DNA from 2 places in the Streptomyces sp. NPDC104581 genome. Region 1 is predicted to be linked to the other one. Evidence: predicted binding sites of a transcription regulator. Region 1 holds the regulator's gene; the other holds the start of a gene.
The links. The regulator HrcA, encoded in region 1, represses chaperone genes, less so after heat shock. The targets are predictions, from matches to a motif close to TTNGCACTCNGNNNNNCNGAGTGCNAA.
Positions count from the first base shown of each region.

Region 2: a site for HrcA is predicted at 4,883-4,909, ahead of groL (chaperonin GroEL). Genes of this name have one in related genera too.

Region 1 covers NZ_JBVJNN010000013.1:121,352-135,868, reverse strand. The annotation lists gene ACZ61E_RS13795 (AMP-dependent synthetase/ligase) at 1-721, shown strand, start outside; gene ACZ61E_RS13790 (response regulator) at 773-1,444, opposite strand; gene ACZ61E_RS13785 (SpoIIE family protein phosphatase) at 1,685-3,820, shown strand; gene hemW (radical SAM family heme chaperone HemW) at 3,861-5,093, shown strand; gene ACZ61E_RS13775 (DUF3097 domain-containing protein) at 6,084-6,905, opposite strand; gene ACZ61E_RS13770 (MBL fold metallo-hydrolase) at 6,958-7,677, opposite strand; gene hrcA (heat-inducible transcriptional repressor HrcA) at 7,843-8,859, shown strand; gene dnaJ (molecular chaperone DnaJ) at 8,860-9,993, shown strand; gene ACZ61E_RS13755 (nitronate monooxygenase) at 10,350-11,423, shown strand; gene ACZ61E_RS13750 (16S rRNA (uracil(1498)-N(3))-methyltransferase) at 11,420-12,160, shown strand; gene ACZ61E_RS13745 (histidine triad nucleotide-binding protein) at 12,262-12,621, shown strand; gene ACZ61E_RS13740 (ribonuclease Z) at 12,634-13,542, shown strand; gene ACZ61E_RS13735 (carbohydrate kinase family protein) at 13,649-14,517, shown strand, end outside.
Region 2 covers NZ_JBVJNN010000021.1:11,786-26,302, forward strand. The annotation lists gene ACZ61E_RS18685 (Uma2 family endonuclease) at 1-414, opposite strand, end outside; gene ACZ61E_RS18690 (NHL repeat-containing protein) at 602-1,576, opposite strand; gene ACZ61E_RS18695 (erythromycin esterase family protein) at 1,713-3,017, shown strand; gene groL (chaperonin GroEL) at 3,130-4,755, opposite strand; gene ACZ61E_RS18705 (cold-shock protein) at 5,088-5,291, opposite strand; gene ACZ61E_RS18710 (ubiquitin-like small modifier protein 1) at 5,650-5,925, opposite strand; gene thrC (threonine synthase) at 5,966-7,291, opposite strand; SAM riboswitch class I at 7,308-7,435, opposite strand; gene ACZ61E_RS18720 (glucosyl-3-phosphoglycerate synthase) at 7,552-8,493, shown strand; gene ACZ61E_RS18725 (hypothetical protein) at 8,620-8,742, shown strand; gene ACZ61E_RS18730 (alpha,alpha-trehalose-phosphate synthase (UDP-forming)) at 8,802-10,226, shown strand; gene otsB (trehalose-phosphatase) at 10,716-11,558, opposite strand; gene ACZ61E_RS18740 (DUF3263 domain-containing protein) at 11,696-12,013, opposite strand; gene ACZ61E_RS18745 (ABC transporter substrate-binding protein) at 12,026-13,261, opposite strand; gene ACZ61E_RS18750 (ROK family protein) at 13,543-14,475, shown strand; gene nagA (N-acetylglucosamine-6-phosphate deacetylase) at 14,475-14,517, shown strand, end outside.

The DNA.
Region 1 (14,517 bases):
CGGCGCCGGAATCCACATCCTGGAGGGCTACGGCCTGACGGAGTCGAGCGCCGCGAGCTTCGTCAACCCGGGCGAGGCGTACCGCACCGGCACCGTCGGCAAGCCGCTGCCCGGCACCGAGGTCCGCATCGCCGACGACGGCGAGATCATGCTGCGCGGCCCCGGCATCATGGACGGCTACCACGGACTGCCCGAGAAGACCGCCGAAGTCCTCGAATCCGACGGCTGGTTCCACACCGGGGACATCGGCGAGCTGTCGGTCGACGGCTATCTGCGGATCACCGACCGCAAGAAGGACCTGATCAAGACCTCCGGCGGCAAGTACATCGCGCCGGCCGAGGTCGAGGGCCAGTTCAAGGCGGTGTGCCCGTACGTCTCCAACATCCTGGTGCACGGCGCCGACCGGAACTTCTGCACCGCGCTCATCTCGCTGGACGAGGCCGCGCTGCTCGGCTGGGCCGCCGAGAACGGTATGGAGGGCGCGTCGTACGCCGACGTGGTCGCGTCGCCGCGGACCCAGGAACTGGTCGACGGCTATGTGAAGCAGCTCAACGAGGGGCTTCAGCGCTGGCAGACGATCAGGAAGTTCCGGCTGCTGCCGCGCGACCTGGACATCGAGCACGGCGAGCTGACGCCCAGCCTGAAGCTCAAGCGGCCCGTCGTGGAGCGCGAGTACAAGCACCTGCTGGACGAGATGTACGCCGGAGCGCGGGAGGCGTAGAGGCATCTACGCGTCGTACATGAGTACGCGGGCGGGGCTGTCGGCCGGGAACTACGGCTGAGGGCTCCGTCCGCGGCGTAATTCCCGCAGTATGTTGTCCAGCCCGGCCACATGGCCGCGCAGCGCCGCCAACTCGCCGGGCCCGCGCAGGGTCTTCGCGTCGCCGTCACCCTCGCCGGCACCGCCGTCCGCGTCGTCGCCCTCCGCGCCGAGCAGGGACCCGATGGCGGAGAGCCGCCGGGCCATCTCCGCGAGCTGTACGTGATCACGCGCGAGCAGGACCTCCAACTGGCGGTTCTTGCGGTGGAGTTCGAGGAAGACGGTCGCCTTCGCGCGCAGCACCCACGGATCGAACGGCTTGGGGATGAAGTCGGCGGCCCCCGTCGCGTAGCCGCGGAACGTGAAGCCGCTGTCGGGATCGCTCCCGGTCAGGAAGATGATCGGGACGTCCTTGGCCTGATCGAGGCGCTTGATGCCGGCCGCGGTGTCGAAACCGTCCATGCCCGGCATCCGAACGTCCAGCACGACCAGGGCGAACCGCTCGCGGCGCAGCGCCCGTATCGCCTCCTCGCCCGAACGGGCCCGTACCAGCGGCACGTTGAGCGATGCCAGCACCGCTTCCAGGGCGAGGAGATTCTCCTCCATGTCGTCGACGAGGAGGATGCCGGCGCGGTCGGTGACCGGTGTGTCGGCGGGCGGTTCGGTGGGTATCGGGTTGCTCATCGTGAGTGGCGTCCGAGTGCGTGATGGCCGGGTGCGGGGGAATCCGGGGTACGGGGTGAGGGAGGGCGCGGCGGCCGGGGAAGTGGTTCCGAGCTCCGTTCTTCGTTCACTTCTTCGCCCATTTTCGACGACTCGACGCTTATGGGCACGCTCAGTCTGTCACTCTGTCCGGGTGGTGAGCGGCGCAACGAGGGAAACGACCAGGAGCCGCACGTGGGGCCTATAGGGGACTGTGGGAACGTGGGCGATCCGCAAGAGCCGAATCCGGCTCGGAGCCGGACGTTCAGGAACGACGAGCGACGCACGGCACGCACCAGCCTGCCGGGGAATCCGCTCGCCCCGTCCGCCGCGCGCCGCTTCGTGCGCGCGGCGCTCGCCGAGTGGACCAGCCTCGGGCTGCTCGCCACCTGTGCCCTGTGCCAGGGCGACGAGGCGTGCCCGCCGGGCGGGCACAGCACGGACGGACTGGCCGACGACGCCGTGCTGATCGTCGACGAACTGGTCACCAACGCGGTCGTGCACGCGGGCACCAACGTGGAACTGCTCTGCCGGCTCGAAGCACCCCGTGAGGTGGAGGAGAGACCCGACGACGAGAGCGCGGCCGAGCGGGAGCCCGCCGCCCTCGTCATCGAGGTGTCCGACCACCACCCCGCCCGCTCGGTGCGCAGCGACGCGCACGGCCCGGCCGGCGGCGGCTCCCCCGAGTACGGCCGGGGCCTCCAGCTCATCGCCGCCCTCACGGAACGCTGGGGCATCACCTACCGCACCGGCCTCAAGACCGTCTGGGCCCGTCTCCCCCTCGACGGGCCGACCGCCGACGACCCGGCGGTCGGCGCCGACGACGCGGCGGCGGGAGCCGCCGGAGTCGTCGGCGAACCCGCGCTCCGGCGCGGACTGCGCGCCGCCGAGATCATCGCCCCCGCCCCGCGCGGAACGGCGCGCGAGGATCCCGACTGGATCAGCCGGGGCGCCCTCTCCTTCCTCGCCGAAGCCTCCGACCTGCTGGCCGGACAGCTCGACGAGGACCTGGTCGCGGCACTCGCCGGTCAGCTGCTCGTGCCCCGGATCGCCGACTGGTGCGCGATCTGGCTCGACGGCGAGGGCGAAGGCCACGGCAGGGCGGGCGCCGCACCGCGACTGGCCCGCGTCTGGCACGCCGACGAGTCCCGCATCGAGATCCTGCGCACCCTCTTGGAGAAGGAGCCGCCCCGGCTGCTCGACTCCCCGGACGCCCAGGACACGACGGGTTCGAGCCCAGGGCGGAACGTTCCTGTGCCCGTCCCCTGGCCCGGTTCGGGCCAGACCGGCGCGCACGACGGCGCCGCCGTCTCCTGCCGGCTCGTCGCCAACGGCCGCCCCCTGGGCACCCTCGTCCTCGGACGCCGGCGCCTGGCGCGGATGCCCGACGAAGTGATCGCGCTCATCGAGGACTTCGCCCGCCGGGTCGGCCTCGCGATCGGCGCCGCCCGCCGCTACACCCGGCAGGCCACCATCAGCCGCATCCTGCAACGCGGCCTGCTGCCCAGCCAGGTCGCCCGGATCCCGGGTGTCGAGAGCCACCTCGTGTACGAGCCCGCCGACGACGGAGTGGTCGGCGGCGACTTCTACGACGTCTTCCCCGCGCCGCCCGGCGGACGCTGGTGCTTCATGCTCGGCGACGTCCAGGGCAGCGGCCCCGAGGCCGCCGTCGTCACCGGACTGGCCCGCCCCTGGCTGCGGCTCCTGGCCCGCGAGGGGTACCGCGTCGGCGAAGTCCTCGACCGGCTCAACAGGCTCCTGCTGGACGACGCGATGGAGGCCGCCGAGGCCGCGGCGCTGATGGTCGCCGTGGCCGGCGGACAGGACCTCTCCGGCGGCGAGAACGGGCTCAGCGACCTGGGCCCGCTCGGTGACATCCAGGACATCGGCAAGAGCCTCGACGACGGCCGGGGCGCCGGGCTCGCCGACGGTGGCCAGTCCCGGTTCCTCTCCCTGCTCTACGGCCAGCTGGAGCCGCTGCCCGGCACCGGCGGCGGCGCCCGCTGCACCCTCGCCAGCGCCGGCCACCCCCTGCCGCTGCTGCTGCGGCCCGACGGGACGGTACGGGCGGCCGCCGAGCCGCAACTGCTCCTCGGGGTCGACGAGCACGTCGCCTACGAGAGCCTCAGCTTCGACCTGGCCTCCGGGGACACGCTCCTGTGCGTCACCGACGGCGTCACCGAGCGCCGCTCGGGACGGCTGCTCCTGGACGACGACGACGGCCTCGCCGCGATCCTCGCGGGCTGCGCGGGACTGAGCGCGCAGGGCGTCGCCGAGCGGATCAGACGCGCCGTGCACGACTTCGACCCGAGCCCGCCCTCGGACGACCTGGCGATGCTGGTGCTGCGCGCGGTGTGAGGCGCGCCGGCGCACCCGCGAGGTGCGGGACACTGGGGGCATGCCTTCCGCACTGCCCGACGGTGACCCCATGCCCGAGACCGGCGCGCTGCCCCCGCACGCCCTCCAGGGCGCCGCGGACCGGCCGCTCGGGTTCTATCTCCACGTGCCGTACTGCGCCACCCGCTGCGGCTACTGCGACTTCAACACCTACACGGCGACCGAGCTGCGCGGCTCGGGCGGCGTACTGGCCTCCCGCGACAACTACGCCGACACCCTGACCGACGAGATCCGGCTCGCCCGGAAGGTACTCGGCGACGACCCCAGGCCCGTCCGCACGGTCTTCGTCGGCGGCGGTACGCCCACGCTGCTGGCCGCGTCCGACCTCGTACGGATGCTGGGCGCCGTACGCGAGGAGTTCGGCCTCGCCGACGACGCTGAGGTCACCACCGAGGCGAACCCGGAGTCCGTCGACCCGGCGTACCTCGCGGAGCTGCGCGACGGCGGCTTCAACCGGATCTCCTTCGGTATGCAGAGCGCCAGACAGCACGTCCTGAAGGTGCTCGACCGTACGCACACCCCCGGGCGGCCCGAGGCGTGCGTGGCCGAGGCCCGCGCGGCCGGGTTCGACCACGTGAACCTCGACCTGATCTACGGCACGCCCGGCGAGAGCGACGACGACTGGCGCGCCTCGCTGTCGGCGGCGGTGGGCGCCGGGCCCGACCACATCTCGGCGTACGCGCTGATCGTCGAGGAGGGCACGGGGCTGGCCCGGCGCATCCGGCGCGGCGAGATCCCGATGACCGACGACGACGAGCACGCCGACCGCTATCTGATCGCGGACGAGACGCTGGCGGCGGCCGGGTTCTCCTGGTACGAGGTCTCCAACTGGGCCACCACCGACGCCGGGCGCTGCCTGCACAACGAGCTGTACTGGCGCGGCGCGGACTGGTGGGGCGCGGGGCCGGGCGCCCACAGCCATGTCGGCGGGGTCCGGTGGTGGAACGTGAAGCACCCCGGGGCGTACGCGGCGGCGCTGGCGGAGGGGCGGTCGCCGGGGGCGGGCCGGGAGGTCCTCACGGCGGAGGACCGGCGCGTGGAGCGGATCCTGCTGGAGCTGCGGCTGTCCGACGGTGTGGAGCTGTCGCTGCTGCGGCCGGCCGGGCTGGCTGCGGCGGGGCGGGCACGGTCGGAGGGGCTGCTGGAGGCGGGGCCGTACAGGGAGGGGCGGGCGGTGCTGACGCTGCGGGGGCGGTTGCTGGCGGACGCGGTGGTGCGGGGGCTGGTGGACTGAGTCCGCCCCTGCGGGCCGGCGGCCGGGTTGGCCTCAATCGCCGGCCGGGCTGGTGCCCTCCGGGTGTCCTCCCGGTCCGGGGGCGGGTGGCCTCCCGGCGGGGTGCGGGGTCTGGGGTTTGGGTTGCGGTTGTGGGTGTGGGTTGGGGTGCGGGGTCTCCGGAGGTGCATGTCCGGACGGCGTGATTTACGGCGCGTGCCCCGTTCGTTGGACCCGTTGACCCGGGTTGTTCACGCGCCACAAATCAGCCTGAGTGTCCGAACACGCACCTCCTGCGACCCCGCCCCCCTTACGCCGTCACTCGCGACGGTCACCGACCCCCGGTCCGCCCTCCTGCGGCGTCACGAGGCCGGCACGGCCCGGGGTCGCCTCCGGCGGGCGATCCTGGCGGTCACCGGCCACGGTCCCCGTGAGGGGACTCGCAGAGGCCGCCCCCGGGTCCGCCGCCGTCACCCGTAACGGTCACCGTCACCGTGTGCCCCTCCTGCGGCGTCACGACAGCGGTACGGCCCCGGGGTCGCCTCCGGCGGGGTGATTCCGGTGGTCATTGACCCCAGCCCCCGTCTCCGTCTGTCGCGGGTGATCTTGGCGGTGGCCTGCCCCGGTCCGCTTCGCGCCGTGAGGGCACCGGCACGTGCCGCCCCCGTTTCCACCTCCCGCAGGCGGTCCCGCCTCCCGCAGAGACAGGTCGTCCCTCTTCCCGCGGGGGGAAGGGGGACGCGCAGGGGTCGTGGTCGGACACTTGGGCTGATTTGTGGTGCGTGGACAGGGTGGGTCGTCGGGTCCAACGAGCGGTGCACGCGCCGTAAATCACGCCGTCCGGGCATGACCCCGGAGCGGCACCCGGGCACCGGCCCGCACCACCGAAGCCCGGCCGGCGATTGAGGCCACCCCGCCCCGGCCCGAAGAGGCGGCACCTCGGCCCCGGAAGCGGGCCCCGGGCGCCAGCCCGCACCACCCCACCCCACCGGCGCCCCGCAACCAGCCGCACTACAACCCCGGCTCCGTCACGAAATCGATCAGTTCCTCCACCCGGCCCAGCAACGCCGGCTCCAGGTCCCTGAACGACCGCACCGAGGACAGGATCCGCTGCCACGCCGCACCGGTGTTTTCCGGCCAGCCCAGCTCGCGGCACACCCCCGTCTTCCAGTCCTGCCCCCGAGGCACCGTCGGCCACGCCGGGATGCCGACCGACGACGGCTTCACCGCCTGCCAGACGTCGATGTACGGGTGGCCCACGATCAGGACGTCGTCCCCGGTGACCCGCTCCGCGAGGCGGGACTCCTTGGAGCCGGGCACCAGATGGTCGACCAGCACACCGAGGCGCGCGTCCGCCGCCGGGCCGAACTCCGCGACGATCGCCGGGAGATCGTCGATGCCCTCCAGATACTCCACGACCACGCCCTCGATCCGCAGGTCGTCGCCCCAGACCCGTTCCACCAGCTCCGCGTCGTGCCGCCCCTCCACATAGATGCGCCCCGCACGGGCCACCCGGGCGCGGGCGCCCGGGACGGCGACCGAGCCGGAGGCCGTACGGGTGGGGCGGACGGGACCGCCCGCGGTGGGCCGGACCAGGGTGACGACCTGGCCTTCGAGCATGAACCCCCGCTCCACCAGCGGGAACACCCGGTGCTTGCCGAAGCGGTCCTCCAGCGTGACCGTCGGCCCCTCGGCGGTCTTCTCGCAGCGGATCACCGCGCCGCAGAAGCCGGTCGACACCTCCTCGACCACCAGATCCGGTTCCGCGGGCACCTCGGGCACCGGCTTCGAACGCTTCCAGGGCGGGGTCAGATCGGGGCTGTAGCTGCGCATCCGCCGACGATATCGGGGCCGGCGCCACCCCGCGCGGATACCCGCGGGGTGGCTACGCCGTGCCGAAACGCGCCGCCAGTCGGTCCCGCTGCGCCCGTACGAACGCCGCGTCGACGGTCGCGCCGTGGCCGGGAACGTACAGCGCGTCCTCGCCGCCCAGCGCCAGCAGCCGGTCCAGCGCGGCCGGCCAGCGTGAAGGGATCGCGTCGGAGCCGGCCTGCGGTTCGCCCGACTCCTCGACCACGTCGCCGCAGAAGACGACCTCGCGTTCGCCGGGGACGAGCAGCGCGAGATCGTGCCCCGAGTGGCCCGGCCCGACATTGGCGAGAAGTACCTGCCGTCCGCCGAGATCGAGCGTCGACTCGCCGGACACCTCGTGCTGCGGCCCGACCAGTACGTCCACGGCCTCGGTCGCGTCGGCGACGGCCACCCCGTGCCGTACGGCGGAGGCGCGCAGGCTGTCGCGGTCGCGCGGGAGCAGCTCCGCCATGCCGACCGCGCCGTACACCCGCGCCCCGGAGAACGCGGCCGTCCCCAGGACATGGTCGAAATGGGGATGGCTGAGCACGATGTGCGTGACGCGCCGGCCGCAGAGCGCCTGCGCCTGCGCGCGGATCTCGGCGCCCTCACGGAGCGTCGAGCCCGTGTCGTACAGAAGTACGGCGTCCTCACCCATGACCAGCCCGACCGTCGCATCCCAGCCAGGGAGCCTGCGTCTGCCGACTCCCGGTGCGATGCGTTCCCACCCCTGCTCTTCCCAACGGACGTTCATACGGCGACGCTATCGGTGGGGACGGCGGTGCCGCGCGCGGTAGCGTGACCGGTCGGCCTTGCTAGGGGCGTACCTCACGGCCGTACACTGGCCCGGGGAATGCTGGCACTCCAACGCACCGAGTGCCAAGCCGGATCCGAGGAACCAGAGCTGGAGGTGTGCGCGATGCTGAGCGAACGCAGGCTTGAGGTGCTGCGCGCCATCGTCCAGGACTATGTCGGCACGGAGGAGCCCGTCGGCTCCAAGGCGCTGACCGAGCGGCACAAGCTCGGTGTCTCCCCGGCCACTGTCCGTAACGACATGGCCGTCCTGGAGGACGAGGGCTTCATCGCCCAGCCCCACACGAGCGCGGGGCGTATTCCGACGGACAAGGGCTACCGCCTCTTCGTCGACCGGCTCGCGGGCGTCAAGCCCCTGTCGGCGCCGGAGCGCAGGGCCATCCAGAACTTTCTCGACAGCGCCGTCGACCTGGACGACGTGGTGGGCCGTACGGTGCGGCTGCTCGCGCAGCTGACCCGGCAGGTCGCGGTCGTGCAGTACCCCTCGCTGACGCGCTCGACGGTGCGCCACGTGGAGCTGCTCTCGCTGGCCCCCGCGCGGCTGATGCTCGTCCTGATCACCGACACCGGCCGGGTCGAGCAGCGCATGATCGACTGCCCGGTGCCGTTCGGCGAGACCTCGCTGGCGGACCTGCGGGCCCGGCTCAACGCCCGGGTCGTCGGCCGCCGTTTCTCGGACGTGCCGCTGCTGGTGCAGGAGCTGCCCGAGTCCTTCGACCTGGAGGACCGGGGCACGGTGACCACCGTCCTGGCGACGCTGCTGGAGACGCTGGTCGAGGAGACGGAGGAGCGGCTGATGATCGGCGGGACCGCCAATCTGACGCGCTTCGGGCACGACTTCCCCCTGACGATCCGGCCGGTGCTGGAGGCACTTGAGGAGCAGGTCGTGCTCCTCAGGCTGCTCGGCGAGGCCGAGGACTCGGGCATGACCGTACGAATCGGGCACGAGAACGCCCACGAGGGCCTCAACTCCACGTCCGTCGTCGCGGTCGGCTACGGTTCGGGCGACGAGGCAGTCGCCAAACTCGGCGTGGTCGGACCGACCCGCATGGACTACCCCGGAACGATGGGAGCGGTACGCGCAGTGGCACGTTACGTCGGACAGATCCTGGCGGAGTCGTAAGTGGCCACGGACTACTACGCCGTACTCGGCGTACGCCGCGACGCGTCGCAGGACGAGATCAAGAAGGCATTCCGCAGGCTCGCCCGCGAGCTGCACCCGGATGTCAATCCCGATCCCAAGACGCAGGAGCGCTTCAAGGAGATCAACGCCGCCTACGAGGTGTTGTCGGACCCGCAGAAGAAGCAGGTCTACGACCTCGGCGGCGACCCGCTCTCGCAGGCGGGCGGTGGCGCGGGCGGATTCGGGGCCGGTGGCTTCGGCAACTTCTCCGACATCATGGACGCGTTCTTCGGGACGTCGCAGCAGCGTGGCCCGAGGTCGCGGACGCGGCGCGGCCAGGACGCGATGATCCGGCTGGAGATCGACCTCAACGAGGCGGCCTTCGGCACCACCAAGGACATCCAGGTCGACACGGCGGTCGTCTGTACGACCTGCTCGGGCGAGGGCGCCGCACCCGGCACCTCCGCGCAGACCTGTGACATGTGCCGCGGCCGTGGCGAGGTCTCCCAGGTCACCCGGTCCTTCCTGGGCCAGGTCATGACATCGCGGCCGTGTCCGCAGTGCCAGGGCTTCGGTACGGTCGTGCCGACCCCCTGCCCCGAGTGCGCCGGCGACGGCCGCATCCGCTCCCGCCGCACGCTCACGGTCAAGATCCCGGCAGGCGTCGACAACGGCACCCGTATCCAGCTCTCCGGTGAGGGTGAGGTCGGCCCCGGCGGCGGGCCGGCCGGCGATCTGTACGTTGAGATCCACGAATCGCCGCACGCGGTGTTCCAGCGGCGCGGCGACGATCTGCACTGCACGGTGACGATCCCGATGACCGCGGCGGCGCTGGGCACCCAGTGTCCGCTGGAGACACTGGACGGCGTCGAGGACATCGACGTACGGCCGGGCACCCAGTCGGGCCAGTCGATCCCGCTCCACGGGCGCGGCATCACGCATCTGCGCGGCGGCGGCCGGGGCGATCTGATCGTCCATGTCGAGGTCATGACGCCGTCGAAACTCGACCCGGAGCAGGAGCGGTTGCTGCGCGAGCTGGCGAAGCTCAGGGGCGAGGAGCGGCCCACCGGCCAGTTCCAGCCGGGCCAACAGGGGCTGTTCTCCAGGCTGAAGGACGCGTTCAACGGCCGCTAGGCCGTGTCTGACAATTCCCGCCTGGCTCGCGGCGCCTGGTACGGCACCTCGCCGCGTTGTCGGACTCGGCCGAGTACGCCCGGTACGAGTCCGATCCTCCGCCTCGCGATGCACCGCACCAGCCGCCGCGAGCCCCGCCCTACGGGCGGACGGCGCCATTTGTCGGACACGGCCCAGGGCCCGTTCCCGCGTTCCGCCCCCGCGCCCGGCGGGCCGCACACGCGGCCCGTCCGGTCCGGGGCGGAACGCGGTGCGCCGCGGGGCGGCGGGACTCGGCGGACAGGCATCGGGCCGCGCCCGTCCCGGGATCGCGGTCCACGTGCGGCGCCCCACCGGGGGCATGGCACGATGCGTGCATGCCCTCCGTGTTGACCGACATCTGCCGGTATCCGATCGTGCAGGCCCCCATGGCGGGCGGCGCGTCCTGCCCGCAGTTGGTCGCGGCCGTCGGCGACGCCGGGGGCCTCGGATTCCTCGCCGCCGGGTACAAGACCGCCGACGGGATGTACCAGGAGGTCAAACAGCTCCGGGGGCTCAGCGGCAGCGCGTTCGGGATCAACCTCTTCATGCCGCAGCCGCACCACGACGACCACGCCGCCGTGGAGCTCTACCGCGATCAGCTCGCCGGTGAGGCGACCTGGTACGAGACGCCCCTCGGCGACCCCGAGGCGGGCCGTGACGACGGGTACGAGGCCAAGCTCGCGATACTCCTCGACGATCCCGTCCCGGTCGTCTCGTTCACCTTCGGCTGCCCCACTCCCACCACGCTCGACGCCTTCTCCCGCGTCGGCACCCTCACCGTCGTCACGGTGACCACGCCCGAAGAGGCCCAGACCGCCGAGTGGTCGGGCGCCGACGTCGTCTGCGTGCAGGGCGTCGAGGCCGGCGGCCACCAGGGCACGCACCGCGACGACCCCGCCACCGACGGCGCGGGCATCGGGCTGCTGTCGCTCGTCACCCAGGTACGCGAGGCCGTGACCCTGCCGGTCATCGCGGCCGGCGGGCTCATGCGCGGCGGCCAGATCGCCGCCGTACTCGCCGCAGGCGCCGACGCCGCCCAGTTCGGCACCGCCTTCCTCGTCTGCCCGGAGTCCGGCGCCCACGCCCTGCACAAACGCGCCATGACCGACCCGATGTTCACCCGGACCGAACTCACCCGCGCCTTCTCCGGCCGGCCCGCACGCGGTCTCGTCAACCGCTTCATGCGCGAACACGGCCCCTACGCCCCGCCCGCGTACCCGGCGGTGCACCACCTCACCGCCGGGCTGCGCAAGGCCGCGGCCAAGGTCGGCGACCCGCAGGGCATGGCCCTGTGGGCGGGCCAGGGCCACCGGATGGCCCGCGCGCTGCCCGCCGGGCGGCTCGTCGAGGTCCTCGCCGACGAATTCGACGCCGCCCGCGCCTCGTTGACCCCGGGACACGCCTCATGACCGCACCCGTCTTCGTCGTCGACACCGCCGAGACCCTGCGGACCGGCACCGTCACGCTGGACGGCCCCGAGGGCCGCCACGCCGTCTCCGTGAGGAGGCTGCGCGTGGGGGAGGAGGTCGTCCTGACCGACGGCTCCGGCACCGGCGCCCACGGGACGGTCGCGGCCGTCCACGGCAAGGACCGGCTGGAGGTGGCCGTCACCGGCGTACTGACCGAGGAGGAGCCCGCGCCGCGCGTCACCGTCGTACAGGCCCTGCCCAAGGGCGACCGGGGCGAACTGTCCGTCGAGACGATGACCGAGACCGGTGTCGACGCGATCGTGCCCTGGCAGGCCGCGCGCTGCGTCACCCAGTGGCGGGGCGAGCGGGGCGCCAAGGCCCTCGCCAAATGGCGCGCCACCGCCCGCGAGGCGGGCAAGCAGTCCCGCAGACTCCGCTTCCCCCGGGTCGCGGACGCGATGTCCTCCAAAGAGGTCGCGGCGCTCCTGGCGACCGCCGACTTCGCCGCCGTCCTGCACGAGGAGGGCAGCCTGCCGCTGGCCACCGCCGAACTCCCGGACACCGGAAGCATCGTGCTGGTCGTCGGGCCCGAAGGCGGCGTGTCCCCCGACGAGTTGGCGCTGTTCGCGGACGCCGGGGCCGCCCCGTACCGGCTCGGCCGGACCGTGCTGCGCACCTCCACCGCCGGCACGGCCGCCTGCGCGCTGCTGCTCGGCCGCACCGGCCGCTGGTCCTGATCGCCGGGCGGACACCTCCCGGCGCCGGCGGGGCGGATAGCATGCCTCCTTACGGAAGCGACCGGGCACGACCGGCCGACCGACACGAGGAGACCCGGACCATGGCGGGAGAACGACAGGCCGACTGCCTGTTCTGCAAGATCGTCGCCGGGGAGGTGCCCGCGACCGTCGTACGTGAGACGGACACCACCGTGGCCTTCAGGGACATCAACCCGCAGGCCCCCACCCATGTGCTGGTGATCCCCAAGGTCCACTACCCGGACGCGGCCGCGCTCGCCGCCGCCGAACCGCAGGTCGCCGCCGACGTCCTGCGCGAGTCCGCCGAGGTCGCCGCCGAGGACAAGACCGTCGGCAGCGGCTACCGGATCGTCTTCAACACCGGCAGCGGCGCCGGCCAGACCGTCTTCCACGCGCACGCCCACGTGCTCGGCGGACGCGGCCTCAACTGGCCCCCCGGGTAGGCGTCCGACACCGTGTCCGTACGAGAACTCGTCGTCCTCGGCACCGCCAGCCAGGTCCCCACCCGGCACCGCAACCACAACGGCTATCTGCTGCGCTGGGACGGCGAGGGCATCCTCTTCGACCCGGGCGACGGCACCCAGCGCCAGATGGCGCGTGCCGCGGTCGCGGCCCACGACATCAACCGGATCTGCGTCACGCACTTCCACGGCGACCACTCGCTCGGCCTCGCCGGAGTGATCCAGCGCATCAACCTGGACGGCGTCCCGCACGAGGTCACCGCGCACTACCCGGCGAGCGGGCACGTCTTCTTCAGGAGGCTGCGTTACGCGACGGCGTACCGCGAGAGCGTCGACATCACCGAGGCACCCGTCGAGGCCGACGGCGTACTCGCGCGCACCGGCTCGTACACCCTGCGGGCGCACCGGCTCTCGCACCCCGTCGAGTCCTACGGCTACCGGATCACCGAGCCCGACGGCCGCAGGATGCTGCCCGAACGCCTCGCCGCGCACGGCATCCAGGGGCCCGACGTGGGACGCCTCCAGCGGGACGGCGAACTGCGCGGGGTGACGCTCGCCGACGTCAGCGAGGAGCGCAGGGGCCAGAGCTTCGCGTTCGTCATGGACACCCGGCTCTGCGACGGCGTGCACGCCCTGGCCGACGGCTGCGACATGCTGGTCATCGAGTCCACCTTCCTCGACGAGGACCATCAACTGGCCGCCGACCACGGGCATCTGACGGCGGGCCAGGCGGGCGCGGTGGCGCGGGAGGCCGGCGTACGGCACCTCGTCCTGACGCACTTCTCGCAGCGCTACAGCGACCCGGCCCAGTTCGAGCGGCAGGCCAGGGCGGCCGGCTACGAGGGAGACATGACCGTCGCGGCGGACCTCGTGCGGGTGCCGCTCCCCAAGCGCTCCGGCTGACCCGCGCCCGGCCCGCCGGCACGGACCGCACGGCCCCGCCGTCACGCCGGCTGTCAGTGCCATCGGGCACACTGTCCGGACCGTACGCCGATCCGGGAGCGCGACCGTGACCCCACGTGAAGGAACCCCGCAGGCACACACCGCCGACGTCGACCCGCTGGGCGCCCTGCGCGCCCCCGACGACCCGGACTGCGACGTCTACCTCACCGGCACGGTCTTCCTCGACATCATCTTCACCGGCCTCGACAGCGCCCCCGTGCGCGGCACCGAGTCCTGGGCCCGGGGCATGGGTTCGAGCCCCGGCGGCATCGCCAACATGGCCAGCGCGCTGGCCCGGCTGGGACTGCGCACCTCACTCTCGGCCGCCTTCGGCGACGACCACTACGGGGAGTACTGCTGGGACGCGCTGGAGCAGGGCGAGGGCATCGACCTCTCCCGTTCCCGCACCGTCCCCGGCTGGCACTCACCGGTCACGGTCTCCATGGCGTACGAGGGCGAGCGCACGATGGTCTCCCACGGCCACGAGGCGCCGCCGCCCGAAGGCACCCTGCCCGAGTGCCCGCCACGCGCGCGTGCCGCCGTCGCCGCGCTCACACCGGGCCGCAGCGAGGGGTGGATCGCCCGCGCCGCCGGGCACGGCGCGCGGGTCTTCGCCGACGTGGGGTGGGACGACACGGGCCGCTGGGACCTCGCCGGGCTCCCCGACCTGGCGCACTGCGAGGCGTTCCTGCCCAACGCCCAGGAGGCGATGCGCTACACCCGGGCGGACTGCCCCAAGGCCGCCGCGCGGGCGCTCGCCGAACTGGTGCCGCTGGTCGTCGTGACCCTGGGCGCGGAGGGCGCCTACGCGGTCGACGGCGCCACCGGGGCCACCGCCGAGGTGCCTGCCATCGACGTGGAGGCGCTCGACCCGACGGGCGCGGGTGACGTGTTCGTCGCCGGGTTCGTCACCGGCACCCTCGCCGGCTGGCCGCT
Region 2 (14,517 bases), on a different contig from region 1:
GGCCCGGTACTTCTTCGTCCGGTCGTCGCGGGCGTTGCCCTTGGAGGTGATCTCCACGATGAGCAGGGCTTCCGCGGCGTCCACCGGATCGTTGGTGTCCGCTCCGACAGCCTCGACGGCCTCGGACGGCATGATCACCAGATCCGGCACGTAGAGCTTGTCGAGGGGCGCGACATGTACACCGAGGGTCTGGTAGATCTCCAAGTCCTCGGACAGATTCCGGTAGAGCGTGCGCTGCACCCTGGCTGCGATGCCGTTGTGATGCGCATGCGGCGGCGGTACCAAGACGATCTGCCCTTCGTCGATCTCGGCGCGCCAGCCTTCGGGCACGTCCAGCTCACGCCATGTCTCCAGTAGGTACTCCCACGGGCGGAACTCAGATGACGGGTCGTTCTCGACCATCGCGGCGGTCATCGCGGGTCCCTTCTCTGCGGCCTGAGCTAGGCGAGCGTAGATCGACAGATGGACAGCCCTGCCGACTCTTCACCCAGCGTCCCACGAACGAGTGACGAACGCATCGACCTGCCGTTTCGCCCTCCCCGGACGCCCGGCCGGGAGGGAAGCCCGCCCGCCATGCCGGAGCGCTTCGGGAACGCACGCGTCAACGCAGCGGTACGGACACCGCGTTGTACGTCGTCTCCGGTGTCGGAGGTGTCGTGAAGCGGGCGTTGACCAGATAGAGCCGGTCGCCGAGGCGGGCCGCGGTCGTGGGGACGTCGAAGCGGGGGTCGGTGATGGAGCGGCGCAGCGTCGCGGTGCGGGCGCGGGGGTCGAGGTCGAAGACCGTGATGACGTTGAGGCGGTTCTGCACCACGTACAGCGTGCGGCCGACGCGGAGCAGTCCGTCGCCGTTGACGACCGACTCCGCGCCCCGCAGGGTGATGTTCGTGGCGTGCCCGGTCCTCGGATCGACGCGGAACAGCGTGCCCGCCGGGCTGTTGACCACGATCAGCGCGCGGCCGTCGGGGGTGGTCTCGATGCCGTTGGCGCTGATGGTGCCGGCCGGCCCCTGCTCCCAGTCGCCGCCGAGCGGGACCTCCCGGAGGTCGCGGCCGCCTGCGCCGTGGCCGCGCGGGACGGTGTAGATCACGGGGGCGTGCGAGTTGGTGAACCAGGCGCGGTCGCCGTACAGGATCACGTCGTTGACGAAACCGGCCGTCGTGGGCTGATACGTGGCGGTGAGCCGGTTCGTACGGGTGTCGAGCACCCGGATGGAGGCGCTCAGACCGCCCGAGACGTAGAGGAGCCCGTCGCGGTCGAGCTTCAGGCCGGTGGCCGCCGCGCCGGCCGCGCCCGCGAGGACGGTCCTGCCCTCACCGGTGCGCAGATCGGCGCGGCGGACGGAGCCGTCCGCGAGGGAGCCCATGTAGGCGTACGGGCCGGCGCCGATGGCGATGCCCTCGGGGCGGAAACCGTTGGGCAGCGCGAACTCGGCGGGCCACTGGGGGCGGCCGGGCCGGCCGGTGCGCGGCTGCGCCGTGGCCGTGCCCGCACCGAGCGCGAACGCCGTCGCGGCGACGCCGCCGAGCACAGCACGGCGGGAGGGGCGGGAGGAGCCGGGGGGAGTCAGGGGCATGGTGTCGGGCCTCCGGGGCTTCGGGGGTGCCTGGGGACAGGGACAACTCCGGTGCGCTATGCGCACGTAACGCGCCGCGCCCGCCACCGAGTTCCCGGTGCCGGGGGCGAACGGTCCCGGCTGTAGCCTCGGCGGCATGTCAGCGAATGATCGGGAGACCGTGTCCGCCGAGGTGACGGCATGGCTGTCGGAGAACGCCGTGCCCCTGAGCGGCGGTCTCACCGCCGGAGCGCCCACTACCGACCTCCAGCCGCTCAAGCGGGTGCTCGACGGCGTACGGATCGTGGGGCTGGGCGAGTCCACCCGCGGCACCCGTGAGTTCTTCCGGCTCAAGCACCGTCTGCTGGAGTACCTGGTCACCGAACTGGGTTTCACCGTCCTGGCCATGGAGGCGAGCGCGTCCGCCGGTCCGGCCGTCGACGCGTACGTGCGCGACGGTGTCGGCGACCCCGAACAGGTGCTGAGCGGGCTGGGGTTCTGGACCTGGCGGACCGAAGAGGTCCTGGCCGTGATCAAGTGGATGCGCGCGTACAACGACGGGCGGCCGGACGGGGAGAAGGTCCGCTTCACCGGTGTCGACCCGCAGCGGTCGGGGGATTCGCTCGCGGTGCTCGAAGCGTTCCTGACCAGCGTGGCACCGGAGCGGCTGCCCGCCCTGCACTCCGCGCTCGGGGTGCTCGCCACCGCGTATCCGGGCTCGCTCCCCGACCCGGAGCAGAAGCTGATGGGCGAGGCGACGAGGCTGCTGGAGTTCGTCCGCGGCTACGACGAGCCCGGCACCCCCGCCGGCGCCGTGGCGGTGCGGCACGCGCGCAATCTGGTCAGGGCCGCCGATCTGGTGACGCGCGGCACCCGGCACCCGGATCCGGAACGGACCGTCCAGGCCGCACGGGACCGGTACATGGCGGAGGCCGTCGAGGACGTCATGGACGCCGACCCGGCGGCCAAGGTGGTGCTCTGGGGCCACAACGGCCATGTCACGAAGGGCCTCAACCCCGGTGGCGGCCGGCCGCTGGGCCTGCGTCTGCGCGAGCGGTACGGCGACGCGTACTACGCCCTCGGGCTCCTCTTCGGCTCGGGGTCCTTCCGTGCCCACCGCATCTGGCCGGGCCCCTGGAGCGGCGTGGGCGGTCTGACGGGCCGTATCGCCGAGGGCAACCCCATCGGCCCCGCCCCCGCGGGCACCGTGGAGGCGCAACTCGCCGCGGCGACACCGCAGGACCACCTGCTGGACCTGCGCCCCGCGACGGCCGGGGACGCGCCGCGCGCCGTACGGGAGTGGGCCGGGGCCACGCACGGGACGCGTACCTTCGGCGCGCTGGTGACGCGCTGGTTCTACCGCCGGGACCTCAGCCCGGTCCGGCCGGCGGACGCGTACGACGGACTGGCCTACGTGGCGGTCTCGACGGATTCCCGGCCGATCCCGCGGCACCGCCCGTAGACCGGGGGCAGGGGCGGAGCGGCCCGAACGCCCCGAGGGCGGCACCCCCTTCACGGGAGTGCCGCCCTCGGTTCGTCGATCCGTGCGGGACAGCCGAACGGCCAGAGGCCGGTCAGAAGTCCATGTCACCGCCCGGCATGCCGCCCGGCGCGCCGCCGGCGGCGGCCTTCTCCGGCTTGTCGGCGATGACGGCCTCGGTGGTGAGGAACAGCGCGGCGATCGACGCCGCGTTCTGGAGCGCGGAGCGCGTGACCTTCGCCGGGTCGATGATGCCCTCGGCGATCATGTCCACGTACTCGCCGGACGCGGCGTTCAGGCCGTGACCGATCTTGAGGTTGCGGACCTTCTCGACGATGACGCCACCCTCAAGACCCGCGTTGACCGCGATCTGCTTGAGCGGGGCCTCCAGCGCGAGCTTGACGGCGGCGGCGCCCGTCGCCTCGTCGCCTTCGAGCTCCAGCTTCTCGAACACCGAGGAAGCCTGGAGCAGAGCCACGCCACCACCGGCGACGATGCCCTCCTCGACGGCGGCCTTGGCGTTGCGCACCGCGTCCTCGATGCGGTGCTTGCGCTCCTTGAGCTCGACCTCGGTCGCGGCACCGGCCTTGATGACGGCCACGCCGCCGGCCAGCTTCGCGAGGCGCTCCTGGAGCTTCTCGCGGTCGTAGTCCGAGTCGGAGTTCTCGATCTCGGCGCGGATCTGGTTCACGCGACCGGCGACCTGCTCGCTGTCACCGGCACCGTCGACGATGGTGGTCTCGTCCTTGGTGATGACGACCTTGCGGGCGCGGCCCAGCAGGTCGAGACCGGCGTTCTCCAGCTTGAGGCCGACCTCCTCGGAGATGACCGTGCCGCCCGTGAGGATGGCGATGTCGTTCAGCATCGCCTTGCGGCGGTCACCGAAGCCCGGGGCCTTGACGGCGACGGACTTGAAGGTGCCCTTGATCTTGTTCACGACGAGGGTGGAGAGCGCCTCGCCCTCGACGTCCTCGGCGATGATCAGCAGCGGCTTGCCCGACTGGATGACCTTCTCCAGGAGCGGCAGGACGTCCTTGACGCTGCCGATCTTGGAGTTGACGATCAGGATGTACGGGTCGTCGAGCGACGCCTCCATACGCTCCATGTCGGTGGCGAAGTACGCCGAGATGTAGCCCTTGTCGAAGCGCATGCCCTCGGTGAGCTCGAGCTCGAGACCGAAGGTCTGCGACTCCTCGACGGTGATGACGCCTTCCTTGCCGACCTTGTCCATCGCCTCGGCGATGAGCTCGCCGATCTGGGTGTCGGCGGCGGAGATGGAGGCCGTCGAAGCGATCTGCTCCTTGGTCTCCACGTCCTTGGCCTGCTCCAGAAGCGCACCGGAGACGGCCTCGATGGCCTTCTCGATACCGCGCTTGAGGGCCATCGGGTTGGCGCCGGCGGCCACGTTGCGCAGGCCCTCGCGGACCAGGGCCTGGGCCAGGACGGTCGCGGTGGTCGTACCGTCACCGGCGACGTCGTCCGTCTTCTTGGCGACTTCCTTGACCAGCTCGGCGCCGATCTTCTCGTACGGGTCCTCGAGCTCGATCTCCTTGGCGATGGAGACACCATCGTTGGTGATCGTGGGGGCGCCCCACTTCTTCTCGAGGACGACGTTTCGGCCCTTGGGGCCAAGGGTGACCTTGACGGCGTCGGCGAGCTGGTTCATCCCGCGCTCGAGACCGCGCCGTGCCTCCTCGTCGAACGCGATGATCTTGGCCATGTGAAGTGGTCCTCCCGGACAGGGGGTGGATTGCTCCGGACCGTGTCCGCGCCCGCGACGGACGGCCGAAGAGCCCTGCGGTTCCTTGCCCCACAGGCTCTCGGGCCTCGCTGACCCGGTCCATAAGTTGTCACTCTCACCTACAGAGTGCTAACGCCAATGATTAGCACTCGACCCCCGAGAGTGCAAGCGACTCCCGGGTGACCGCGGAGCCGCGCGGGACCCGCGCACGCCTCGCGCACACCCCGGCGCGCACGCACGAGGGGCCCGTATCCCCTGCCGGGATACGGGCCCCTCGTCCGTGAGTGCGTCGTTGGCCGATCGCGCCGGGATCAGACGGCGAGCTTGACCATGTCCGCCTGCGGACCCTTCTGGCCCTGCGAGATCTCGAACTCAACTCGCTGACCTTCTTCAAGGGTGCGGTAGCCGTCCATCTGGATCGCGCTGTAGTGGACGAAAACATCCGCACCACCGTCGACCGCGATGAAGCCGTAGCCCTTCTCCGCGTTGAACCACTTGACGGTGCCCTGAGCCATGCCCAACTCCCCTATTACTGGCCCCTGCGCGGGACCGCACTTCGCGCCGGAACGCGTCGACCGCGGCTGAATGTATCTGCCCAACTGCCCTCTGCAACAGGTCAATCGGACGAGAATTCTGGGCACGGCAGAACACGCAAAGGGGTGAATTGCCGGGCCACCAGGGCAAGTCGGGCCGGGCAAAGCGCAAGGAACCGCGCAAACAGCGTCCGCACTTCGACCGCATCTTGTCGCGAACTCATATGCTCGTGGCACAGGCGGCGGCGGGGCTACCCCAACTGTACCGCGTTCAACCTCATGGAATTGCCCCCTCCGTTTCTCTCGCGGAGGGGGCAACACCGTTCACCGTGCGTGCCGTTCAGCCGCCGGCGACCGCCGGGATGATCGAGATCCCGGCACCGTCCGGGGTGGCGGTCTCCAGGCCCTGCTCGAAGCGGACGTCGTCGTCGTTCACGTACACGTTGACGAAGCGCCGGAGCTTGCCCTGGTCGTCCAGGACGCGGGCGGCGATGCCCGGGTGGTTGGTCTCCAGGGACTCGATGACCTGGGAGAGGGTCGTGCCCTCGGCCGGGACCTCGGCCTTCCCGCCGGTGTAGGTACGGAGGATGGTGGGGATGCGGACGTTCACGCTCATCGGTTTCTGCCTTCCGGGAAGGAGCGGGTTGGTGAGGTGCTCAACGCGCCAGACCGGCCGCGCGGAACGCGTCGAGGCTCGGCGGGATCGTCGCGGTCGGCCCCGTCGTCGGCGCGACGGCGTCCAGCGTCTTGAGCCCGTCCCCGGTGTTCAGCACGACCGTGGTGAGCGCCGGGTCGAGCAGACCCGCCTCGATGAGCTTGCGCGTCACGCCCACGGTCACCCCGCCCGCCGTCTCGGCGAAGATCCCCTCGGTCCGTGCGAGCAGCTTGATCGCGTCGACGACCTGCTCGTCGTCCACGTCCTCCACGGCGCCGCCGGTGCGGCGGGCGATGTCCAGCACGTACGGGCCGTCGGCCGGGTTGCCGATCGCCAGTGACTTGGCGATCGTGTCGGGCTTCTGCGGCCGTACGACGTCGTGGCCGGCCTTGAAGGCGACGGAGACCGGCGAGCAGCCCTCGGCCTGCGCGCCGAAGATCTTGTACGGCTTCTCCTCGACCAGGCCGAGCGCGATCAGCTCCTTGAGCCCCTTGTCGATCTTCGTCAGCTGCGAGCCGGACGCGACGGGGACGACGAGCTGGTCGGGCAGCACCCAGCCGAGCTGCTCGCAGATCTCGTAGGCGAGGGTCTTGGAGCCCTCGCCGTAGTACGGGCGGAGGTTGACGTTGACGAAGCCCCAGCCCTCGCCGAGCGGGTCGCCGATGAGCTCCGAGCAGAAGCGGTTGACGTCGTCGTAGTTGCCCTCGATGCCGACGAGTTCGCCGCCGTAGATCGCGGCCATGACGACCTTGCCCTGCTCCAGGTCGTGCGGGATGAACACGCAGGAACGGAAGCCGGCGCGGGCCGCGGCGGCGCCGACGGCGCCCGCGAGATTGCCGGTGGAGGAGCAGGAGAGCGTGGTGAAGCCGAAGGCGCGCGCCGCCTCGACGGCGATGGCGACGACGCGGTCCTTGAAGGAGTGCGTCGGGTTGCCGGAGTCGTCCTTCACGTACAGGGCGCCGGTGACGCCCAGCTCACGGGCGAGGTTGTCGGCCTTGACGAGCTTGGTGAAGCCGGGGTTGATGTTGGGCTTCGACGCGACGTCGGCGGGGACGGGCAGCAGCGGGGCGTAGCGCCAGATGTTGTCGGGACCGGCGGCGATGCGCCGCTTCAGCTCGTCCGGGTCGCCCGTCGGCAGGTCGTAGGCCACTTCGAGGGGGCCGAAACAGCTCTGACAGGCGAAGATCGGGCCGAGTGCGAAGCGTTCCCCGCATTCGCGGCACGAGAGGGCGGCGGCGGGTCCGAGGTCCACGGTGCCGGCGTCGGATGCTGCTGATCCGGTGGCAGTGGTGGTGTCGTTGGTGTCGGAGACGGTCTGCACAGCCATGAAGGCGAGGGCCCTTTCCTCATCTTCCTCGCGACGCATCTCGCCGCGAGACGGAATTGGCACCTTCCCCACCGTGACCTCGCGGTCGGCGGGAGGGTTGCCGGGGCTTCAACGGGCCGTTCCCTCTGCCCCTCTGGATGAGCGGTATTCGATTGTCAGCCTGATGACCCCGACGTGCGACGGTCATCCGCGTTGTTCAAGACTGTAACCGAACCCCTGGACGGTTGAAGGTCTCGTCCGATCCGCGAGATGGAGATCACGTGCTGGAAGAGGTGGAGCGCTGGCTGGCCCGGCGGTCCTGGTCCGCGGCGGACCGGCCGCCCGGCGTGCTGGCCGCGGCGAAGCAGGGTACGCAGGTCAGCGTGGTGCTCCCGGCCCTGAACGAGGCGGCGACGGTCGGCCGGATCGTGTCGGTGATCCGGCGCGAACTGATGTCGGGCCCGGCGCCCCTCGTCGACGAGCTGGTGGTGATCGACTCGGGTTCGACCGACCGTACGGGGGAGGTCGCGGCGGCGGCCGGGGCACGGGTGGTGCACCGGGACGACATCCTGCCGAGGCTGCCGGCCGTGCCGGGCAAGGGCGAGGTGCTGTGGCGCTCGCTGCTGGTGACGAGCGGCGACATCGTCTGTTTCGTGGACGCGGACCTGAGGGACTTCTCGGCGGATTTCGTGTCGGGGATCGTGGGGCCGCTGCTGACCGAGCCGGACGTGCTGTTCGTGAAGGCGATGTACGACCGCCCGCTGGGCGGCGAGCCGGGGCAGGGCGGGCGGGTGACGGAGCTGGTGGCGCGTCCGCTGCTGAATCTGCACTGGCCGCTGCTGGCGGGCTTCGTGCAGCCGCTGGGCGGCGAGTACGCGGTACGGCGCTCGCTGCTGGAGCGGCTGCCGTTCCCGGTCGGTTACGGGGTGGAGCTGGGGCTGCTCGTGGACGCGCTGCACACGGTGGGGCTGGACGCGCTGGGCCAGGTCGACGTCGGGGTGCGCAGACACCGCCACCAGGACGGGCGGGCGCTGGGGCGGATGGCGGCGGCGATCTACCGGACGGCGCAGGTGCGGCTGTCGCGGGGGCATCTGGTGCGGCCGGTGCTGACGCAGTTCGAGCGGGGCGGGGGCGGCTTCGAGCCGCGTACGCACGCGGTGGACACCGAGGAGCGGCCGCCGATGCGGGAGATCGCGGAGTACGCGGAGCGGCGCGCGGCGTAGGGGCGCCGGGGGGGGCGGGCCGCGCCGGGCGGGCCGTGAGGGGGTCGCCGGGTGCGGCCGGACGGCGTCGGGAGTCGCCGCGTGGCACCACCGGTCCGTTCGTATGATTTGCGTATATTGCCCGGTATGGCGATGACTGCGGTGACCCTGACCACGGAACAGCTCTGGCTGCTGGGCGGCGTGGCCCTGGCCCTCGTCGCCGCGGGGGTGGTGGCGCTCGCGGCGGGCCGGGGCCGCGGACGTGGCTGATCCTCGCCGACCTGAATCCGTACGTTTGAGCGTTTGTGCCACGGGCTAGATTTCGGCACATGGTCTCCGAGCACGCCGCCCAGGTTCTCGTCGCGTCCAATCGCGGCCCCGTCTCGTACACACTCGGCGAGGACGGCGAGCTGACCTCCGGGCGCGGCGGCGGCGGGCTCGTCTCGGGCCTCTCCGCCATCGGACCCGACTCGAACGCGGTGTGGGTCTGCGCGGCCCTCGGCGACGGCGACCGCGAGGCCGTACGGCGCACCGGCGGCCGGCTGGACACCGCCGACACGGGCGGCCAGCGGGTGAGGATGCTCGGCATCCCGCCGGAGACCTACGCGGACGCGTACAACGGCGTCGCCAACTCCACGCTCTGGTTCGTCCACCACCTGCTCTACCAGACACCGCTGGAGCCGGCCTTCGGCTCGGACTTCCGGGCGCGGTGGGCCTCCTACGAGGCGTACAACCGCGCGTTCGCGGAGGCCCTGGCCGACGAGGCGGGCGACGGCGCTGCCGTCCTGATCCAGGACTACCACCTGGCCCTGGTGCCCGGCATGCTCCGGGCGCTCCGGCCCGATCTGCGGATCGGGCACTTCTCGCACACCCCGTGGGCCCCCGTCGACTACTTCCGGCTGCTCCCCGACGACATCGCGCGCCAGCTGCTGCGCGGCATCCTCGGCGCCGACCGGGCCGCGTTCCTGACCCACCGCTGGGCCGACGCCTTCACCGCGTGCTGCGAGGAGCTGCTGGGCGGGACGGGGAAGACCCGGATCGGCGTGCACGGCCTGGGCGCCGACGCGGACTTCCTGCGGGAGCGGGCGAGCCGCCCCGACGTCGACGAGCGGCTGGCCGAGCTGAGGGAGCAGATCGGTGTCTCGGACGGGGCCCCGCGCAAGGCGATCGTGCGGGTGGACCGTACGGAGCTGTCGAAGAACATCGTGCGCGGGATGCTCGCCTACCGGCAGCTGCTGACGGACCGTCCGGAGTGGCGCGGGCGGGTCACGCACGTGGCGTTCGCCTACCCGTCCCGGCAGGACCTGGCCGTCTACCGCGACTACACGGCCCGGGTGCAGGAGGTGGCCGACGAGATCAACTCCGCCTACGGCACGCCCGACTGGACCCCGGTGGTGCTGCACGTCAAGGACGACTTCGCACGCTCGCTCGCCGCGTACCGCCTCGCGGACGTGGCGCTGGTCAACCCGATCCGCGACGGGATGAACCTGGTCGCGAAGGAGATCCCGGTCGTCTCGGAAGAGGGCTGCGCTCTGGTGCTGTCCCGCGAGGCGGGCGCGTACGAGGAGCTGGGCGACGACGCGCTGGTGGTGAACCCGTACGACGTCGCGGCCACGGCGGCGGCCCTGCACGAGGCCCTGTCCATGGACGGCGACGACCGCGCGGCCCGTACGAAACGCCTGGCCGCCGCCGCGACGGCGCTGCCCCCGCAGCGCTGGTTCCTGGACCAGCTGGAGGCGCTGCGGAACGGCTGAGCGGCCACCGGGCCGGTGGTCCTTGAGCAGTACGCCGTGGACGGGGCCGCCCGCCCGCCCCTGCACGATCGGGGGGTGGGTCCGCGCCGCCTCGCCGTCCACGACGTCCGGCGGCGGACGCCGGCCGGTGGCGGCGTGCCGCTCCCTGGCGGGCAGGGGTTTCTCACCGGTCACCCGGCCGGTGTCGAGGCCGCACACGTGGATGCCACGCCCGGCGAGCGCGGCGGCGCCGGCGCGGGTGAGCATGTTGAGGACCGCCGCGCGCGAGCGGCGCACCCGGTGTCGCCCCGGTCTCGGCCCGGCGCCCGAGGTCTGGACCTCTGTGCTATGGGCTGTCCCGTAATCCCCGGCGGGCGCGCGACGACGGCTACGGCTCCTCGCCGCGTTGTCGGATCGCCCGAATACGCCCAGTACGAGGACGACCCTCCGCCTTGCGACGCACCGCATCCGACGCCGCACACCGATCCACCGGGGATGACGGGACAGCCCTTAGAGGCGGGCGGCCACCGCCGCGAGGAAGCCGGTCAGCGCCCCCGGGCCCGGCAGCACCAGGTCGGCCTTCGCGGCGAGTTCGGGGACCTCGCCCGTGCCGCTGCACAGCAGCAGACCCGGATGGCCGTCGCGGCGCAGGGCCTCGACCGCCGCGTAGGCCGGGAGGTCCCCCAGGTCGTCGCCGCCGTAGACGACCGTCTCGGCGCCGATCTCGTCGACGTACTCGCGCAGGGCCACGCCCTTGTCCACGCCGGGCGGGCGCAGTTCCAGGACGAGGCGGCCCGGTTCGAGCAGCAGGCCGTGCCGGGCCGCCAGGTCGGCGAGCGGTTCGCGCAGGGCGTCGAAGGCGCCCTGCGGGTCCGTGGCCCGGCGGGTGTGGACCGCGACCGCCTGGCCCTTCTCCTCGATCCACGTACCGCGCCAGGAGTCGAACCGGTCGAGGAGCGAGGGGAGTTCGGCGCGCACGGCGGCGACGCCGGGATGCGGCTCCGGGGTCCGTACGGACCCGCCGGCCGCGTCCCAGCGTTCGGCGCCGTAGTGACCGAGGACGACGAGGTGTTCGAGGCCGGGCACCTGGGCGAAGCCGCCGTACCGTACGGCGACGTCGGCCGGGCGGCCGGTGATCACCGCGACGGACGCCAGGTGCGGGGCGAGGGCGACGAGCGCGGGGACCGCTCCGGGGTGGGCGCGGGCCTGTTCGGGGTCCGGGACTATGTCGGCGAGAGTGCCGTCGAAGTCGAGCGCGACGACGGCCTTGCCGGGCCGCGCGAGCAGCGCGGCCAGCCCTTCGGCGCCGGCGGGGGTGACGGGGGTCGGCAGGGGGTGCGAGTGGCTGCCCATGCTCCGACCCTATCCGCGAGCGTGTCCCGCCGGGGCGGTGGCGGAGGTTCGTTTCAGCCGGGTCCGTCCGGTGGCCGGCTCGTCCTCGTACGCCGGACGGGCTCGGTGGTGCCCGCCCCCGCCGGCCGTTCCCGTGTTCAGCGGCTCGCGCGGCGGGCGTCCCTGACGCGGCGCAGGCGGTTGACCGTCACCGGGTCGTGGACCAGGGCCAGCGGGTCGTCGATGAGCACGCCCAGCAGCTGGTAGTAGCGGGTGGGCGAGATGCCGAGCCGCTCCCTGATGACGCGTTCCTTCGCGCCGGGGCCCGGCCAGGAGCGCTTCTCCACGGCGAGGACGGCGCGGTCCCGCTCGGTCAGCTCCGACCGGCCGGCGCGACCGGGGCCCGCGTGGTCGCGGTCCTGGTGCGGCGCCTGCCCGGTCTCGGGCTCGGGTATCGGTGCGGCGGTGGCGGTCATAGGGCTGCCACGCTACTCGGCGTTCTCCGCCGTCGTCGCGTCGCGGCCGATCCTCGCCAGGATCTCCGAGGGCACCGCGCCGGGCTGCACCGTCTTGCCGATGTTCTTCTTGATGTCGTCGCTGACACCCGCCCACGACGTCTTGCCGAACGGGTACAGCTCGGCGGTGGGCAGCGCCTCCAGGAACTTCCGCAGGTCCTTGTGCTCGTCGTCCGCCACCATCGTCTCGGAGGCGCTGTAGGTGACGGGCAGGAGGTCGTACTGTCCGACGAAGTCCATGACGTTCTCGTCCTCGAAGGCGAAGTCGAGGAACCTTCCCGCCTGTTCACGGTGGCCGGCCTGCTTGAACGCCATGATCCAGTCGGCCACACCCATCGTGGCCTCGGACTTGCCGTCGATGCCGGGCAGCGGCACCATCCCCACGTCGACACCGGCCTTCTCGGCCTCCTGCATCATCGTCGGGTGCCCGTTGAGCATGCCGACCTCGCCGTCGGCGAACGCCTTGAAGGCGTCGGCGCGGTCCAGTTCACCGGGCGGTACGGAGCCGGTGAGGCCCTCGCCGACCAGCTCCTTCTGAAGCCATTCGAAGGTCCTGACGTTCGTCTCGGAGTCGACGGCGTACGAGCCGTCGGTCGCGTCCGTGTAGCCGCCGCCCCCGCTGAGCATCCACATCATGGTCTCCGCCTGCGCCTCCTCGGGCCCGAGCGGCAGGGCGAACGGGGTCGGTACGTCCTGCGCCTTGAGCGCCTCTGCGTCCGCCCTGATGTCGTCCCAGTTCCGCGGCGCGGAGAGACCGGCCGCCGCGAAGAGGCCCTTGTTGTAGAAGAGGAGCCGGGTGCTGGCGACGAACGGCATTCCGTACTGGGTCTGGTCGACCTTTCCGGCGTCGGCGAAGCGGGAGAGGAAGTTCGCCTGGGTGGGAATGGAGAGCAACTCGTCCGCGCTGTACAGCTCTTCCTTCTTCACGTAGTCGGCGTACGCGCCGATCTGCGCGATGTCGGGCGCCTCGCCGTCCCTGACCATCTTCGCCACGTCGGCGTCCACGGTCTTCCAGGAACGTATGTCGACGTCGACCTTGATACCCGGGTTCTTGGACTCGAACTCGTCGGCCAGGCTGTTCCAGTACTTCTCCGAGCTGTTGGCGGCGCTGTTGCCGTAGTCCGCCGCCACCACTCTCAGGGTGACGTCACCGGAACCGCCGGAGCTGCCGCAGCCGCTCAGCGCCATCGTCATGCCCAGTGCGGCCATCGCCGCGGAAGCCCTAAGGAAGCGCTGCTGCACAGCTCTTTTCCCACCCTTGTATTCACTCGGCCGTCTTTACGGCGTTCGTTGTCCCAGTCGGTCCCCCGCGACGTCCTGCGTTGACGATGGGCGATTTTTCCCCATGCACCGCCGGAGGTCTACACCAGCCCCGTATCGCTTCGGCAACTTCCCTGGCCCGTCAGGTTTGGCGAAGGCTTTGTATGCACTGGCAACAATCCCGCACAGTGGACTAGACCTGTCTTGGGTTTTCGCGCGAGAATGCGTCTGTGAGACACGTCATCGCCCTGGATGTGGGCGGCACCGGTATGAAGGCCGCCCTGGTCGGGACGGACGGCGCGCTGCTGTACGAAGCACGCCGCGCGACCGACAGGGAGCGTGGCCCCGACGCCATCGTCGAGACGATCCTCGGCTTCGCGGCGGATCTGCGCGCGTACGGGGTCGAGCACTTGGGCGAGAGCGCCGTCGCCGCCGGAGTGGCGGTACCGGGCATAGTCGACGCCGAGCGCGGGATCGCGCTGTACGCGGCGAACCTCGGCTGGCGCGATCTGCCGCTGCGCGACCTGCTGGCGGCCCGGCTGGGCGGCGTACCCGTCGCGCTCGGGCACGACGTACGCACCGGCGGGCTCGCCGAGGGGCGGATCGGCGCGGGCCGGGGCTCGGACCGGTTCTTCTTCGTCCCCCTCGGCACCGGCATCGCCGGCGCCATCGGCATCGAAGGGGCCATAGAGGCGGGCGCGCACGGCTACGCGGGCGAGATCGGGCACGTGGTGGTCCGGCCCGACGGGCCCGTGTGCGGCTGCGGGCAGACCGGCTGCATGGAGACGCTCGCGTCGGCCGCGGCCGTGACCCGGGCGTGGGCGGCGGCCGGCGGCGATCCGGAGGCCGACGCCGCCGACTGCGCGAAGGCCGTGGCGTCCGGCGATCCGAGGGCCGTGGCGGTCTGGGCGGACGCCGTCGACGCGCTCGCGGCGGGGCTGGTCACCGCGCTCACCCTGCTCGACCCCCGGCGGCTGATCATCGGTGGCGGTCTCGCCGAGGCCGGGGAAACGTTGTTCACACCCCTGCGGGCCGCGGTCGAGGAGCGGGTCACGTTCCAGAAGCTGCCCGAGATCGTCCCGGCGGCCCTCGGGGACACCGCCGGTTGCCTGGGCGCGGGGCTGCTCGCCTGGGATCTTCTCTCGACGGAGGTATCCGCCTGATGGCCGCACGCGCCGAAAGCACTGTTCTCGCCGGGGCCCGGG